2 regions of the Bradyrhizobium sp. CCBAU 21365 genome follow, and region 1 is predicted to be linked to the other one. Evidence: predicted binding sites of a transcription regulator. Region 1 holds the regulator's gene; the other holds the start of a gene.

Evidence for each region. The regulator LexA, encoded in region 1, represses DNA repair genes until DNA is damaged. The targets are predictions, from matches to a motif close to TGTTCNNNNTGTGTTCNG.
Region 2: the regulator LexA is predicted to act here: its motif matches at 2,610-2,627, upstream of XI02_RS09020 (ribonuclease T2).

The regions. Positions count from the first base shown of each region.
Region 1 is NZ_CP030036.1:5,093,007-5,100,798, reverse strand. It holds gene XI02_RS23455 (ComEC/Rec2 family competence protein) at 430-2,715, shown strand; gene XI02_RS23450 (hypothetical protein) at 2,712-2,939, opposite strand; gene XI02_RS23445 (hypothetical protein) at 3,085-3,513, opposite strand; gene lexA (transcriptional repressor LexA) at 3,770-4,474, opposite strand; gene glp (gephyrin-like molybdotransferase Glp) at 4,718-5,929, opposite strand; gene XI02_RS23430 (HAD family phosphatase) at 5,932-6,582, opposite strand; gene XI02_RS23425 (IS110 family transposase) at 6,964-7,792, shown strand, end outside.
Region 2 is NZ_CP030036.1:1,907,449-1,915,240, reverse strand. It holds gene XI02_RS09040 (TonB-dependent receptor plug domain-containing protein) at 1-295, opposite strand, end outside; gene XI02_RS09035 (DUF3617 family protein) at 1,040-1,570, opposite strand; gene XI02_RS09030 (hypothetical protein) at 1,614-1,913, opposite strand; gene XI02_RS09025 (hypothetical protein) at 2,080-2,556, shown strand; gene XI02_RS09020 (ribonuclease T2) at 2,670-3,356, shown strand; gene XI02_RS09015 (23S rRNA (adenine(2030)-N(6))-methyltransferase RlmJ) at 3,591-4,451, shown strand; gene XI02_RS09010 (cold-shock protein) at 4,713-4,925, shown strand; gene XI02_RS09005 (outer membrane protein) at 5,197-5,820, opposite strand; gene uvrC (excinuclease ABC subunit UvrC) at 6,087-7,792, shown strand, end outside.

The sequences.
Region 1 (7,792 bases):
TCGCTCCTCTCAAATGCAAACGCTACTCCTCGCGTTTTTCAGCGATCAATCCGCTCGCGGAGTGCGCGTGGTGCGCGGCGTTACAGGCGAGATTTGCGAGTTCGTCCGCAACGCCTGATCTCAGGGGAGTTGTGGCCGCCTGAGAGGAGCTCCAGCGGCCTTCAAGTGCCGCGAGCCGTCACTGCCTCATCCCGGTCTCTCCGGGAGTGGAGGCATCGGGACAGTCTATTCCTAATGTGATCGGTATCTTAATGAGACTTTCGGCTCGATCGATTTGACGCAGGCGGCAGCTGTGGCCCGGCGCGAGGTCGGCAAGGCGCAGGACGATCCAGGTACCCGGGCGTTGCCGGTCCGTATTCTGCATCCGTTCCGCTAGTCGGGGGACGGGGCCATCCGCTAGCCTGCCGCTCGGCAGGGATCGCAAGCGGAATGGCGGAGCAGGGCACGACGCCGGGCGGCAAACGCGGCTACGCGGGGACGTGGCCGCCGCGCGCGGCTGCGCCGGCTGGCGGCTATTTCCCGGCGCGCGTCGGCATCTGGAAGCCTGTCGTCGAGACATTGCGGCGATGGGCGGGCGCGGAGGCGGGGGCGGGCCGGTTGTTGCCCTGGGTGCCGGTGGCGTTCGGCACTGGTATCGCCTTCTATTTCGCGGCCGAGCACGAGCCGGTGCTGTCGGTCGCGGCCACCGTCGCAATCCTGCTCTGCCTGCTGGCGCTGCTGCTGCGGCGGCGCAGCGTGTTTCCCGTCATCGCGATGCTGGCCGCGGTGGCCGCAGGCTTTGCGACGGCGACCTGGAAGACGGCGCGCGTTGCTCACACGGTGCTGGCGCGGCCGATGTTCTCGGTGGCGCTGACCGGCTTCGTCGAGGCGCGTGACATCCGCGAGAAGACCGATCGTTTCGTGCTGCGCGTGGTTTCGATGGAGAGCCCGCGCGACATGACGAAGCTCGATCGTGTCCGGCTTTCGGTGAAGAAGGGCACTGCGCCCGATGTCGGCAGCTTCGTAGAGTTGAAGGCGCGGCTGTTGCCGCCGCTCGGGCCGCAGCGCCCGGGCTCCTATGATTTCGGACGTGACCTGTATTTCCAGGGCATCGGCGCCTCCGGCTTCGTGATGGGCGCGGTCAAGACCAGGGAGCCGCCTGCGACCGGCGGCTTTGCGCTGCGCTACGCCGCCTTCATGCAAGGCCTGCGCGACGCCATCGACGCGCGGATTCGCACCACGCTCGACGGCGACCAGCGCGCGATCGCAACCGCATTGCTCACCGGCCGGCGCGACGCGATCTCGACGCCGGTCAACGATGCGATGTTCATCTCGGGGCTCGGCCATGTGCTGTCGATCTCCGGCTACCACATGGCCGTGGTCGCCGGCGTCGTGTTCTTCGCGGTGCGCGCGCTGCTCGCGCTGTTTCCGGCACTGACGGCGGGGCATCCGATCAAGAAATGGGCGGCGGCGGCGGCGCTGGTCGCCGCGGCATTCTATCTGTTGCTGTCGGGTGCGGAGGTCGCGACGCAACGGTCGTTCTTCATGACCGCCGTGGTGCTGCTCGCCGTGATCGTCGACCGCCGCGCGATCACCTTCCGCACGCTGGCGGTGGCGGCGCTGATCGTGCTCGCGATCGCGCCGGAGGCGCTGGTGCATCCGAGCTTCCAGATGTCGTTTGCCGCGACGCTCGGGCTGGTGGCGCTGGTGCAGATCGGGCTGCCGAACCTATTCGCGTCGCCCGACCATTCGGCGACCGCGCGGGTTGCGCTGTGGGGCGGGCGCGAGCTCACCATGCTGATGCTGGCCTCGCTGGTGGCGGGGCTGGCGACGACGCCCTACGCCGCGTTCCACTTCCACCGCGTGACGCCCTACGGGCTGCTCGCCAACCTCGCGGCGATGCCTGTCGTGTCGGCGGTCGTGATGCCGGCCGGCCTGCTGGGCCTCGTCGCCATGCCGTTCGGCTTCGACGGCGTGTTCTGGGCGATCATGGGTCTTGGCATCGACTGGATGATCCTGGTGACGCAATGGGTCGCCGCACTCCCGGGCGCGGTCGGCCGCATGGCGGCGTTCGGGATCGGGCCGCTGATTGCAGCGAGTGCCGGCATCATCCTGCTCGGGCTGCTGCGTACGCCGCTGCGCTGGTCGGGCGCGGTTCTGCTGCTGGTGGCCTCGGTCTGGGCGCTCAGGGTGCCGCAGCCGGACGTGCTGGTCTCCGGCGACGGCCGCAACGTCGCGGTGCGCGGCGGTGACGGGCGGCTGCATTTGATGCACAGCGCCAAGGATGCGTTCCTGGTCAAGGAGTGGCTGGCGGCGGACGCCGACGCGCGGACCGCCACCGATGCGTCGCTCGGCGACGGCGTCTCCTGCGATGCCGGCGGCTGCGTGACCCAGGGACTAGGCGGCGCCTTCGTCGCGCTGGCGACCCGGCCGGAGGCGCTGGCGGACGACTGCGAGCGCGCAGGCTTGATCGTGACGGCGCGGGCGGCGCCGCGGGGCTGCACGGCGTCGGTGATCGATGCCGAGCGGCTGCGGCGCCACGGCGCGCTGGTACTGCGGCGGACCAGGGACGGCTACGCCGTCGATGCCGTCAAGCCCGGCGGGATCGACCGGCCGTGGTCGCCGGCGGTTCCCGGCGACGGCGAGAGCGAGACGACGCTGCGCGCAGCCGCCGCCGCACCGCGGCCTGCCGTGGATGCGACGCCGGCCGAGTCCGATCTGCAGGGCGATGACTAGCGGTGGTCCGGCGAGGGGGCGCTCGGCAGCTCGAACAGGCCGAGATGGTATTCGTCGGAGTCGGGGCCGGCGTCGGGCTTCTTGACGAGGGTGAAGGAAGCCTCGGGAAATTGCTCCCAGACTCTCAGGTCGTCGGCCGTCACCGTCAGCCAACCGAACCGGAACATGTAGCGGCCCGGTTCCGTGACGCGTCCAGCCTTTTGCCATGTGACCTTATCGACCACCGCGCACGTCCTCCGTGCCCGATGATGCGCCAAGGCGCCGGCTGACGCAAATTTCCTCGTGCGCCCCGGAAGCGGAAGTCCGGGGGCGCCCGAAATTGCTTAGGTCATCCGCCGCCGAACAGCCCATTCCGCGGCGACGATGCGCTCAACCCAAAAACAGCGTTGCAAATGCGGAGGGCCGCCGCTCCACCACCTTCGGCTTCTGCTCGACCGGCGGATGCAGCGCCGGCAATTGCAGCACGCTGACGCGCTGTCCCTCGACCAGCTGGGTCACCAGCACATGGCTGCCGTCGGGGAATTCCACCGCGTCATGATGCCGATCGGGCACGTCGGGCTCGACTTCGTTGAACACGCCGACGCGATAGTTCAGCGTCTTGGTCCAGATCCAGCGGCTGTCGTAGCGAACGTTCTCGGCGAAAGCGAGCTCGGTGCCCGGCAGCATGCAGACCGCGACAGTGGGATCGTTTTCCGAAGCAAAACCGCGGGTCGACGTGCCGCGGAACGTCGTCGTGATCAGCGTCTCTCCGACAATGGCGGGGCGCGATGCCACGGCGTGCAGACTATAGTCACACATCGGATGGCTCCTCATTTCGAGGTAGCGACCCGTGCCTCTCTTGAGGCATTGGGGCCTCTACCAGAGTGGACGATAGCGAACGAGCTTCCGCTCGTTTCTGGGCGATTGTACGACTGGTCCGAGACCGACCCCGATCACAAACACGCGACGCTGCGCGAGAGGTATCGGAGCGCATCGGGCAGGCCGTACGCTACGCTATCATGCAAGGAACGATCCGACGTGTTGCTCGTTCCCGGCCGCCGCAAGTATTTGCAATTCAGTATTTGCGATACAGGCCGATCAGCTTGCCCTGGATGCGGACCCGGTTCGGCGGCAGGATGCGCACTTCATAGGCGGTGTTGGCCGGCTCGAGCGCGATCGATGCGCCGCGGCGGCGGAAGCGCTTCAGGGTGGCTTCCTCCTCGTCGATCAGCGCCACCACGATGTCGCCGGTATTGGCGACGTCGTTGCGCTGGATCAGCGCCATGTCGCCGTCGAGGATGCCGGCATCGACCATCGAGTCGCCGCGCACCTCGAGCGCATAGTGCTCGCCGGCGCCGAGCATGTCGGGCGGCACGCTGATGGTGTGGCTGCGGGTCTGCAGCGCCTCGATCGGCGTACCGGCGGCGATCCGGCCCATCACGGGGACCGCGACCGGACGGTTGCCGTCGTCCTCGGCGATCGGCGGCGTGCTGGCGCGCCGGCCGAGGGTGCCTTCGATGACGCTGGGCGTGAAGCCGCGTCGGCCGTTGCCGCCGCCGGCCGAGAGTTCGGGCAGCTTGATGACCTCAATGGCGCGGGCGCGGTTCGGCAGGCGGCGGATGAAGCCGCGCTCCTCCAGCGCAGTGATCAGGCGGTGGATACCGGACTTCGAGCGCAGGTCGAGCGCATCCTTCATCTCGTCGAAGGAGGGCGGTACGCCGGCCTCTTTCAGACGTTCATTGATGAAACGCAGAAGTTCGTACTGTTTGCGCGTGAGCATCTCGAGTATTCCCCCGGTTGATAGCGGCGTTCGATTCCGAGACTCTTCTGGTGGGGCCTGCAGGCGGGGCCTGACCTCAGGAGCATGTGCTCGTTGCACTTGCTTCCACGCGGCTTCCCGATTGTAGACACCAGTACTCGAAACAAATCATGAACGGACACTATATGTTCGATATGTGTTCCGCAACCACTTAATTTCCGGTGAACGGATCAGGCAACGCACGATCGGCGGGGCGTGAAAACCCTATTCGGGCAGCGTCAGGATCTCGCATTCGCTGCCTTTGACGGCCGCCGCCGCAAACGGCGGACGCACGAGAAGTGCCCGTGCCGCAGCGAGATTCGCGAGCAGCGACGAATCCTGCTGCGTCACCGGCGTTGCGATCAGCTTGCCGTCCTCGCGCGCTTCGAGACGCGCCCGCAGATAGTCCTCGCGCTGGTCGTTGGCGGCGAGGTCGCGGCCGAGCAGGGCGCTCGCGCGGCGATGATGAATCACTTTCCGGCCGCTCAGCGCCCGAATCAACGGCACCAGGAACAGGAAGGCGCAGACATAGGACGACACCGGATTGCCGGGCAGGCCGATCACCCGCATCGCGCCGAGCCGGCCATGCATCATCGGCTTGCCGGGCCGCATCGCGATCCGCCAGAACGCCATCTCGACGCCCTCGGCCTCCAGCGACCGCTTGACGAGATCGTGGTCGCCGACCGAGGCGCCGCCTGTCGTAATCAGGACATCGGCGCCGGCCTCGCGTGCCCGGCGGATGCCGGCCGTGGTCGCCTCCACCGTGTCGGCGGCAACGCCGAGGTCGACGGTCTCGGCGCCTTCGGCGCGCGCCAGCGCCCGCAGCGCGTAGCCGTTGGAATAGACGATCTGGCCGGGACGGGGCCGCGAGCCCGGCATCACCAGTTCGTCGCCGGTCGCCAGCACCGCGACCTTCGGGCGGCGGCGCACCGCAAGTTCCGGATAGTTCATGGCGGCCGCCAGCGACAGCGCGCGGTCGGACAGGTGGCTGCCGCCGGCGAGCAGCACCTCGCCCGCACGGAAATCGACCCCGGCCTGGCGGATGTGCCGCCCGACGCTGGCGGCCTCCGTGATCGTGATGTGGTCGCCGTCGACGGCGGTGTCTTCCTGGATGATCACCGCGTCGGCGCCATTGGGGATCACGCCGCCGGTGAAGATCCGCACCGCCTCGCCGGCGCCGACCGTCCGCCCGAACGGCCGGCCGGCGGCGACTTCGCCGATCACCTTGAGCCGGGCCTTTAGATCAGCCGCATCGGCGGCGCGCACCGCATAGCCGTCCATCGCCGACATCGGCTGCGGCGGCTGGGTGCGCAGCGCCGCGAGGTCGTGCGCCAGCGTGCGGTGGTAGGCGGCATCGAGCGCGACCATCTCCTCTGGCAGCGGTTCGGCGCCGGCGAGGACGGCGGACAGGGCATCGGCAACCGGCATCAGGGCCACGCTCAGAGCTCCTCAATTCCTAATGTCCAAATACCAAGTGCGGTCAAAGCCCTTGCCACGTCATCCGTCGATGTCACGTGGATAGCATGAAGGCCGCGCGCCCGTGCACCTTCGATATTGGCGGCCAGGTCGTCGAAGAACAGGATCCGCGACGCCGGGACGCCGATGGCTTTTACCACATGATCATAGGCCTCGGCGTCGGGTTTGCGGAAGCCGATGCTCGAGGACAGGAAGACGTTGCGGAAATGGCTGAGCAGCTCGGCATGGGTGACCGAGAAGTGCGCGACATGGGCCGGATTGGTGTTGGAGAAGGCGTAGAGCGGCATCCGCTCGGCGGCCGCCGCGAGCAGCGGGGCGATGCCCGGCATCTCGCCGGTGAAGATCGCATTCCAGCCCTCGAGGAACTGGGCGTCCGTGATGTCGATGCCGAGAGTCCGGCGCAGGCTTTCGAAGAACGCCGCGTCGTCGATCCGGCCGATCTCGTGATGCTTGAAACTGTCGTCGACGACAAATCGCGTGGCGAGCTCGGCGGGCGCACAGCCGGCGTGCTGCGCCCAGTGCGCCATCACCTTGTCAAAGTCGATGTCGAGCACGACGCGGCCGATATCGAACAGCAGCACGTCGACGGAGTTGGGAGAGAGTCGCGAGGTCATTGCGTGAAACCGTGTACGAGAATTGCGGGCAGGCGGCAATGTCCTCGATTTCAGTGACGGGTGTGTGGATTGTACGTGGCGTTGCATTCATCGCGAGACTGTTCCCGCGCACACCACCGTCGTCCCGGCGAAGGCCGGGACCCATCACCACCGGATTTGATCAGGAACGGGATCGTGGCCCCGGCGTCGCGCAACAATTGAGATTTGGGGTAATGGGTCCCTGTGTCTTGGAAGTGTGTCAGGATGAGGGTGGGCGGGAAGCCGTTGGGTCCTTGGCGCTTGACGCCGTGAGCCGGCTCGGTCTCCCGCCCGTTCCATCTATCAACCTGAACAGTTGCACGAGGCTGCACCAACAGACCTCGCATCACAGGGACAGGCACCGTGATCATAGCTCTTCGTTACGTCGGAATCGACATCTCCAAGAAACACCTCGATATCTTTGATGAGGCTGACGGCGTGCCGAGGCGCATTGCCAACGCGACACAGGCCATCACACAGCAGGTGGCGCGTTGGCAATGCGATGCGCTGGTGGTCTTCGAGGCGACGGGTATCTATGACCTCGCGCTTCGCGAGGCGCTGCGTCAGGCCGGGATCCAGTTCGCACGGATCAACCCGGCCCGTGCCCGCGACTTTGCACGGGCCAGCGGCCTACTCGCCAAGACCGATCCGATCGATGCGCGGATGCTGGCGGCCTTTGCGCGGGCCATGCAGCCCGCCCCCGAGCAGGTCGCCGATCCTGCACGGGGCGCCTTGGCGAGGCTTGCAAAACGGCGGGATCAGCTGGTCCTCATGCGCGCCCAGGAGAAGAACCGGCGCAGCGAGGCCGACGATCGCGCCATGGCCGAACGCATCGGCCGCCTCATCGAGGTCCTCGACAGCGAGATCGCCGAGATCGAGGCCGACATCAGCGCATTGATTAAAGCCGAAGCGCAGATCGCGGACGATGCGAAGTTAATGCGTTCGCTGCCCGGCGTGGGTCCCGTGGCCTGCATGCAGCTCATCGCGCAGATGCCGGAACTCGGGCGGGTCGGACCGAAACAACTCGCAGCGCTCGCTGGCCTTGCTCCCTTCAACGTCGACAGCGGCACCTTCCGCGGCAAGCGCAAGATTGCGGGCGGCCGAAAGCGCGTTCGTGACGCCCTTTATATGGCGGCCCTCAACGCAGTTCGCAGAGCTGATCCGTTCAAGGCCTTCTATGCACGACTGCGAC
Region 2 (7,792 bases), 3.2 Mb from region 1:
TACCGATCGCGCCACCTGCGCCTTGCGACCGCGGAGCCTGGCTCCGGGCGGGCGCAGTCGCATTGCGGCGCCGGTTCGCCGCGGCCGCGCGCGATGCCCTGGTGTTCTGGCTCGAAACGACGGCACCGCGCTTCTTTGCGGCGCCAGGCTCATCCACCGTCACTGCGGGAAGCTCGCTGACATTGTTCTGCGGAGGACTTGCCTGCGCCTGAGCGCAGGCGACGTCCGTGCCCATTGGCACAAGCACGACCGAACCGAGCAGCGCTGCATTGATCGCAGCCGTTGATCCGAGCAAGCCGCGCTTGCTCCGCAACGAAGCCATTCCCACCGAACAAATCCCCACGCGCCCAGACTGATCTTGATCGAGCCGCGCGTTTGTCACCAAGCGGGCAGCGATTGGGGCGGACTACTATCGGCGGGATGAACGAAATTCCACACGTGCAAAATAGAATCCATTGAAACGCACACGATGCGAAACACTGGAACGATTCAAGTTGCGCAACGCTGGAACGGTTCAAAACGACATGTTGGTGCGTCAGGCTTTCGACACCACGAATGCGATGCGCGTTATCTCTCGCAGAGAGTTTCGAACACGACGCAGGCGGCGATCATTCAATGATGTTGCATCCCGTCGACGTCATCGCGCGCCAAGGAGCGCACGAACGCGGTGAACCGTCATCCCCGGGCAAAGGCTATCGCATTTCGTGGCGGTGTGCTCGTGGCCATCCTTCGAGACGCCCGCCTTCGGCGGGCTCCTCAGGATGAGGTCTTGTTCTGCGGCACAATAGTAGACCCTCATGGTGAGGAGCGCCGCTTGCGGCGCGTCTCGAACCACGAGGCCAAGCACTTGCGCGGTCGCCAAGGGGCATATGCGATGGCCCTGGGGGTGACGGGAGGGATCGGATGGATTGCACATCGCCTCAGCGCAAGATTGCTTCGCAATTTTGTCGCGAGTTACTCGAAGTGGTGGTGCAAGCGGCGCAGCCTCTCGGCATGAGAGGCGATGCGTTCGCGCGGCAGCGGCGGAATGCGCAGCGCGCTACTTCTGCTTGGGCAGGAGGCCCTTCAGCTTTTCCATGTCCTTGACGTTCATCTTCATGCCGCCGGGCATGATGATGTCACCGGCCTTCTGGTCGCTCTTGCAGGCGCCGAGCCATTTCGCCTCGATGGTCATCGTGGTGTCACGCGAGCCGGCCGCGCCGCCCTCGGCATGCGAGGTGCTCTTCACCGTGTAGGCGGAATTGAAATCACCGACGATCTCGGCATGGCTCTGCATCGTCATGCCGGCGACGCTGCAGACGCTGTCGCTGACATAGCCGGTCGCGGTCTTCTGGATATCCTGCTTGGAGCAGACTTCCTTGGCCATCGGCGAGGCCGCCGCGCTCATCTCCTTGTCGGTGGTCTCGTCGGTGCAGTGCTGCATGGTGATTTCCGGCATCGGCCCGCCGGTGCGCACCATCTTCATCTCCCACAGACCGGCCTTGCGGATCGGCAGGTCGACCGCGCTTGCGGCGCCAGCGGACAGGACAAGGCACACAGCCGAACCAAGCAAGGCAAGCTGTCGGGTCATGCGGTCGGCTCCCGGCTGAACGATCGAAAGATCTGGTGCGCGCTCAGTAGAGCGTGCGCAGCGGCCTCTGGGCTGCGCCATAGGGCACCCAGCGACAGGCGAAAGAGATGTAGCCGCCCGGATAGTTCTGCATCGCAAGGAACTTGACCACCTTGCCGTAGGAGGCGCAGTGATCGACGGCAAGCTGCCGGGCGTCGGCCTGGGTCGCCAGCGTATAGGCGATGATACCGCCGGTATCATTGCCCTTGAACGGCGGCACCGGCTGCATCCAGTCGGCCCGCGCCGGCACAACGACCAGCATCCCGCAAACGGCAACCAGGCACGCGGCCAATTTCCTTCGCATCGCAGACTCCATTTCGCTTCGAGCCAACATAGAGTGCGCCGGCGACCGTGAAAAGAACGAGCCGGGTCCCCAAAGTGGACTTCTCCGCAGGTGTTGCCGCCCTGCACTTGACCTTGCCGGGGCTTCGCGGCACCGTCCGCGGCATCGGATAATCGGGTGGATTCCCATGCGCAACCTGTTCAACTCCCGGAATAAACTCGGCCGCAAGCTCGGCCTCGGCGCCGCACTCGCGGTCGGCCTGCTGGCTTTCGGGGGTACGGCCGAGGCGGCCAATCCGCTCGAAATGAACTTCTGGCTGTCCGGCCCGCGCTATGACGGCAATGTGGCCCCGTGCGAGAAGGCACTGACGGTCATCAGCACGCAATTCCAGGAGAAGGAAGCCACCTTCTGGAATTCGCCGCTCGTGATCACCGGCTTCAACGGGATTCACGAAACCGCCTTCCGTCCCTGGCAGTCCGACAATATTCCGCGCCGCTATTGCACCGGCGAGGCGATGCTGAGCGATGGCAAGGTGCGCAAGGTGCACTATTCGATCATCGAGGACGGCGGCTTTGCCAGCATCAATCAGGGCGTCGAATGGTGCGTCGCGGGGCTCGACCGCAACTGGGCCTATAACCCGTCCTGCAAGGCCGCCCGGCCCTGATCTCCGACCAGACTGCCAAAGCAGGAGCCGCCGCCATTTGGACGGCGGCTTTTTGTTCTTGAAATGTTCTCACGACCTGCTAGGCTCTGGGCGGTCAGTGAGGGGAGCGTTTGATGCCTCGGTTGGACACAATTTCCCGATTCTTGATTTCGGTTGGCATTATTCTGTGCAGTGCGGTTGGGGCCTCGGCCCAGGATCGCCGCCAGAATGCGCCCGGTGAGTTCGATTTCTATGTGCTGTCGCTGTCGTGGTCGCCCTCGTTCTGCGAGGCGGCGAGCGAGCGCGGCAACAACGGCCGCGGCACGCAGGCGCAGTGCGGCGGACGGCCCTACTCCTTCGTGGTGCACGGCCTATGGCCGCAATATGAGCGGGGCTTCCCGGAATATTGCCAGCGGCCCTCGCCGCGACTCGCCCGCAGCATTATGAGCTCGATGCTCGACCTGATGCCGGCGCCCGGGCTGATCTACAACGAGTGGGACAAGCACGGCACCTGCTCCGGTCTCGGCGAGCGCGCCTATTTCGAAGCCATCCGCAAGGCCCGCGCCACGGTCAAGATTCCGGAGGAATTCCTGCAATTGTCGGAGCCGAAGACGGTCGCGCCCGACGAGCTGGAGACAGCGTTCATCAAGGTCAATCCGGGCCTCAGCAACTCCGCGATCTCGGTGACCTGCGACAGCAAGCGGCTCAGCGAGGTGCGGATCTGCCTCAGCAAGGATCTGCAATTCCACTCCTGTGAGGAAATCGATCGCCGCGCCTGCCGCCGCGATCAGGTGCTGATGCCGCCGGTTCGCGGCGGCTGAAACTCCCTGCGTCGTGGCCGGCAGGCCCGTGCCGCGCGTCGTCGCGCAGAACGTCCCGGCCACCTGCGCCATCGCGAAACAAGCAGATAAGGCGCAGACGCCCGGGAGCCGGCTACGCCAAGGCTTCGCCGAGCTCGGATGTTGACCCCGCCGAAGCTTCAGCGAAGGCCGGGACAAGCCCGGGTATGACGAGTACAACATGCGCACCCCTTGGGAGCGCAGCACGATCATCACATGAACTACCGTCACGCCTTTCATGCCGGCAGCTTTGCCGACGTCATCAAGCACATCGTGCTGGTGCGCATGCTCACCTATCTGCAGGACAAGCCGGCGCCATTCCGCGTCATCGACACCCACGCCGGCGCCGGCCTTTATGATTTGACGTCGAGCGAAGCGCAGCGCGGCGGCGAATGGCTCACCGGCATCGCGCGGCTGATGCAGGCGCGGCTCTCCGACAAGGCATTGCCGCTGATCGCGCCCTATCTCGACATCGTCAGAGCCTTCAATCCGAAAGGCGAGCTGAAGGCCTATCCTGGTTCGCCGCTGATCGCGCGGGCGCTGCTGCGTCCGCAAGACCGCCTCACCGCCTGCGAGATCGAACCGACGGCGCGCAAACAACTGATCGACGCCTTGCGACGCGACGCGCAAGCGCGCGTCGTCGATCTCGACGGCTGGATGGCGCTGCCAGCATTCGTGCCGCCGAACGAGCGGCGCGGCCTGGTGCTGATCGATCCACCGTTCGAAGCAAAGGACGAGTTCGAGCGGCTGGCCAGTGCTTTCACGGAAGCATTCGCGAAGTGGCCGACCGGCACGTATCTTTTGTGGTACCCCGTAAAAACCCGGAGAGCCACCGATGAGCTAGCGCGCAGCGTGGCCGCTGCAACGGCAGCGAGTCGGCCCGCCGGCAAATGCCTGCGTCTGGAATTCAGTGTGGCACCGCAAGAAGCAGGCGCAGGCCTCGTTTCCACAGGGCTTTTGCTGGTGAATCCGCCGTGGACGCTGGCGAATGAGTTGAAGATCATCCTGCCCGAACTCGAGAAGCCGCTCGGTCAAGGCGGTGCAGGGCGCTTCAGACTCGAGACGCCTAAACCTTGATCGACAGCTCCTACTGAAAAGTTCAATTTTGAGCATAGGCAATTTGCGCGGAACCGTATTATGCTCATCCTGTTACGACTGGCTTTACGTTCCGCTTCCGCGAATGGTTGCGGCGGAGTGACAAGGCCGAAATAAAATCCAGGCAGACCGGCGGCGTGACGCCGGCCTGTTCAGGTGGCCAAGCTTCCGACAAGCGAATGTCGGTCAACCGCTACGCGGCGTGCGCGTAGCGGTGGAGCAATACGGGGGAGGAGTTTCCCGATGGCCATGACTGGGACAGTCAAGTTCTTCAACGGAGAGCGTGGCTACGGCTTCATCAAGCCGGATGATGGCGGCCGCGATGTGTTCGTTCACATCACTGCTGTCGAGCGTGCAGGATTGAAGGACCTGACTGAAGGACAACGCATTACGTTCGAGGTTGAGCCCGACAAGAAGGGCAAGGGCCCGAAGGCGGTCAACCTGGTGGTCTCATGAGCGCTCGCGCTGCGCGGCTCGTGATGAACGCCGAATGAGGCGTTGCGTGTGAGTTGACCGCCGAGCGCGCGGCTGGCGTGCTCTGGATGATCACCTGAATGATGCGGACGCGACTGGCGGTGCCGCATATCCCACACGTGCGGCCCACCGATTGGATTCGCGGACGCCGTGGCGTGCATGCCGCCATGCGCGACGTTGAGATCATCAACACAAAGAAAAACCCGGCCGCGCAAGGCGCGGCCGGGAGTTGATGGTCGACGTTTTCTTGTTCTCAAAAGTGATAGTTGATGCCGGCGCGAACCAGGCTGAAGCTGTAGCCGTTCGACACGCCACCGGTGATCGTGAAGTTGCTGTTGGCAAGGTCGACGTAGAGATACTCGATCTTGGCGCTCCAGTGCGGGGCAAAGCCCATTTCGGCGCCGGCACCGACGGTGAAGCCCGCATTGGTGTGGCTCTCCGTGATGCCGAACGTCTCGCCGCGCAGTTCGCCGAAGGCGAGACCGCCGGTCGCGTAGAACAGCACATTGTTGACCGCATAGCCGGCGCGGCCGCGCACCGTACCGAACCACGGGTTGGAGAACTTCCACGGCGCGAACCGGTCGTCGGCCGTGGTGCCCTGGATATCGGCCTCGATACCGAACACCCAGGGGGAGCCGTTCTGGAAGTTGTAGCCGGCCTGCACACCGCCGACGAAACCGGACGGCTTGGTCGGGTTGTTCTCGACCGAGCCCCAGCCATAGCCGACATTGCCGCCAAGATAGGGGCCGGCCCAGCTATAGGCATTGAGCGGCTGATAGACGGTATAGGGCGATCCGTAGTTGAGGTCGGCCGAGGCCGCCGAGGTCGTCCAGCCTGCAACGATCAGTGCCAGCGCACGCGCGACAAACCGGGTCATTGGTACTCTCCACCACGCAACAGCCGCAGCCCGCCGGCCAGGGCCGGCGTGGTTACGGAATTCCACTTTTTTCGCTAAGGTTTATCGAGAGTTTTAAGTTAAAGGGCTGTTAAGCCCGGTTACCGGCCCGCTCATCAGTCTTAACAAGGTGTTACGCACCCCGTCCCGGCGTCCCCGCGGGGCCGGTAACCTCCTGCAATCGAGGTGCTTTTTGTTGGTGCCGTCAGCGCTGGCGACCGGTCGCCCAAGCACTTAGTTTACGGCCCATGGTTCACGATTCTCCCGAGCGTCCGACGCCGGCCCCCAAGGCCGACTCCAAGGCTGCCCCCAAGCCACGGCGCGGTTCAAAGTCCGACCTGCCGCAGGACGATCTGGCGCTCGATACCAGCGACGTCGATCCCGAAACCTCCGCCGCCGAGGAGGAGGACGAGGCACGCCTGCCCGAGGCTTCGGAGGACGCCGCCGAGGCGGTCGCCGAGGGCACGCTCTCGATCGGGCATGCCGCGATCGAGAACGCGGTCCGCCTCGCCCCGACCTCGCCCGGCGTCTACCGCATGCTCAACGCCGCCAACGACGTGCTCTATGTCGGCAAGGCGAAGAACGTCAAAAAGCGGCTGTCGTCCTATGCGCGGGCCAACGCGCCGCTGCCGGCGCGCATCCTGCGCATGATCGCGGCGACCACGCAGGTCGAGATCGTCTCGACCATGACCGAGACCGAGGCGCTGCTGCTCGAAGCCAATCTGATCAAGCAGCTCCGTCCGCGCTTCAATGTGCAGCTGCGCGACGACAAGTCGTTTCCCTATATTCTGATCACCGGCGACCATTGGGCGCCGCAGATCCTCAAGCATCGCGGCACGCAGTCACGGCCCGGGCGCTATTTCGGCCCGTTCGCCAACGCCGGCGCGGTCAACCGCACCATCACGGCGCTGCAGCGCGCGTTCCTGATCCGCTCCTGCACCGACGGCTTCTTCGAAAGCCGCAGCCGGCCCTGCCTGCTCTATCAGATCAAGCGCTGCGCCGGCCCCTGCACGCGCGAGATCGACTTCCCCGGCTACAGCGAACTGGTGCGCGAGGCGACCGAATTCCTCTCCGGCCGCAGCCACGCCGTGAAGGAGCTGCTCGCGGCCGAGATGGAGAAGGCCTCCGGCGAGCTCGAGTTCGAAACCGCGGCGCTGTACCGCGACCGTCTCGCGGCGCTGTCGGCGATCCAGTCGCAGCAGGGCATCAATCCGCGCACGGTCGAAGAGGCCGATGTGTTCGCGATCCACCAGGAGGGCGGCTATTCCTGCGTCGAGGTGTTCTTCTTCCGCACCGGCCAGAACTGGGGCAACCGCGCCTATTTCCCCAAGGCCGAGAAGAGCTTCACGCCCGAGGAGGTGCTGTCCTCGTTCCTCGCGCAATTCTACGACGACAAGCCGCCGCCGAAGCTGATCCTGCTGTCGCACGAGATCGAGGAAAGCGCGTTGCTCGCCGACGCGCTGTCGGTCAAGGCCGGATCCAAGGTCGAGGTCTCCGTGCCGAAGCGCGGCGAGAAGAAGGAGCTGATCGGCCACGCGCTCACCAACGCGCGCGAGGCGCTCGGCCGCAAGCTGGCCGATACCGCGACGCAAAGCCGGCTGCTGGAGGGCATGGTCTCGACGCTCGGCCTGCCGCACACACCGAAGCGGATCGAGGTCTACGACAACAGCCATATCCAGGGCACCAATGCGGTCGGCGCGATGATCGTGGCGGGACCCGACGGGTTCATGAAGAACCAGTACCGCAAGTTCAACATCAAGTCCGAAGGGCTGACGCCCGGCGACGATTACGGAATGATGCGCGAGGTGCTGGAACGCCGCTTCAAGCGATTGCTGAAACCGCCGGAGGGCGAGGCCGCTGCCAGGACGAAAGCGGATGACGATTCATTCCCGCAATGGCCCGACCTCGTCATCATCGACGGCGGCCGCGGCCAGCTCAACGCGGTCCGGGAGAT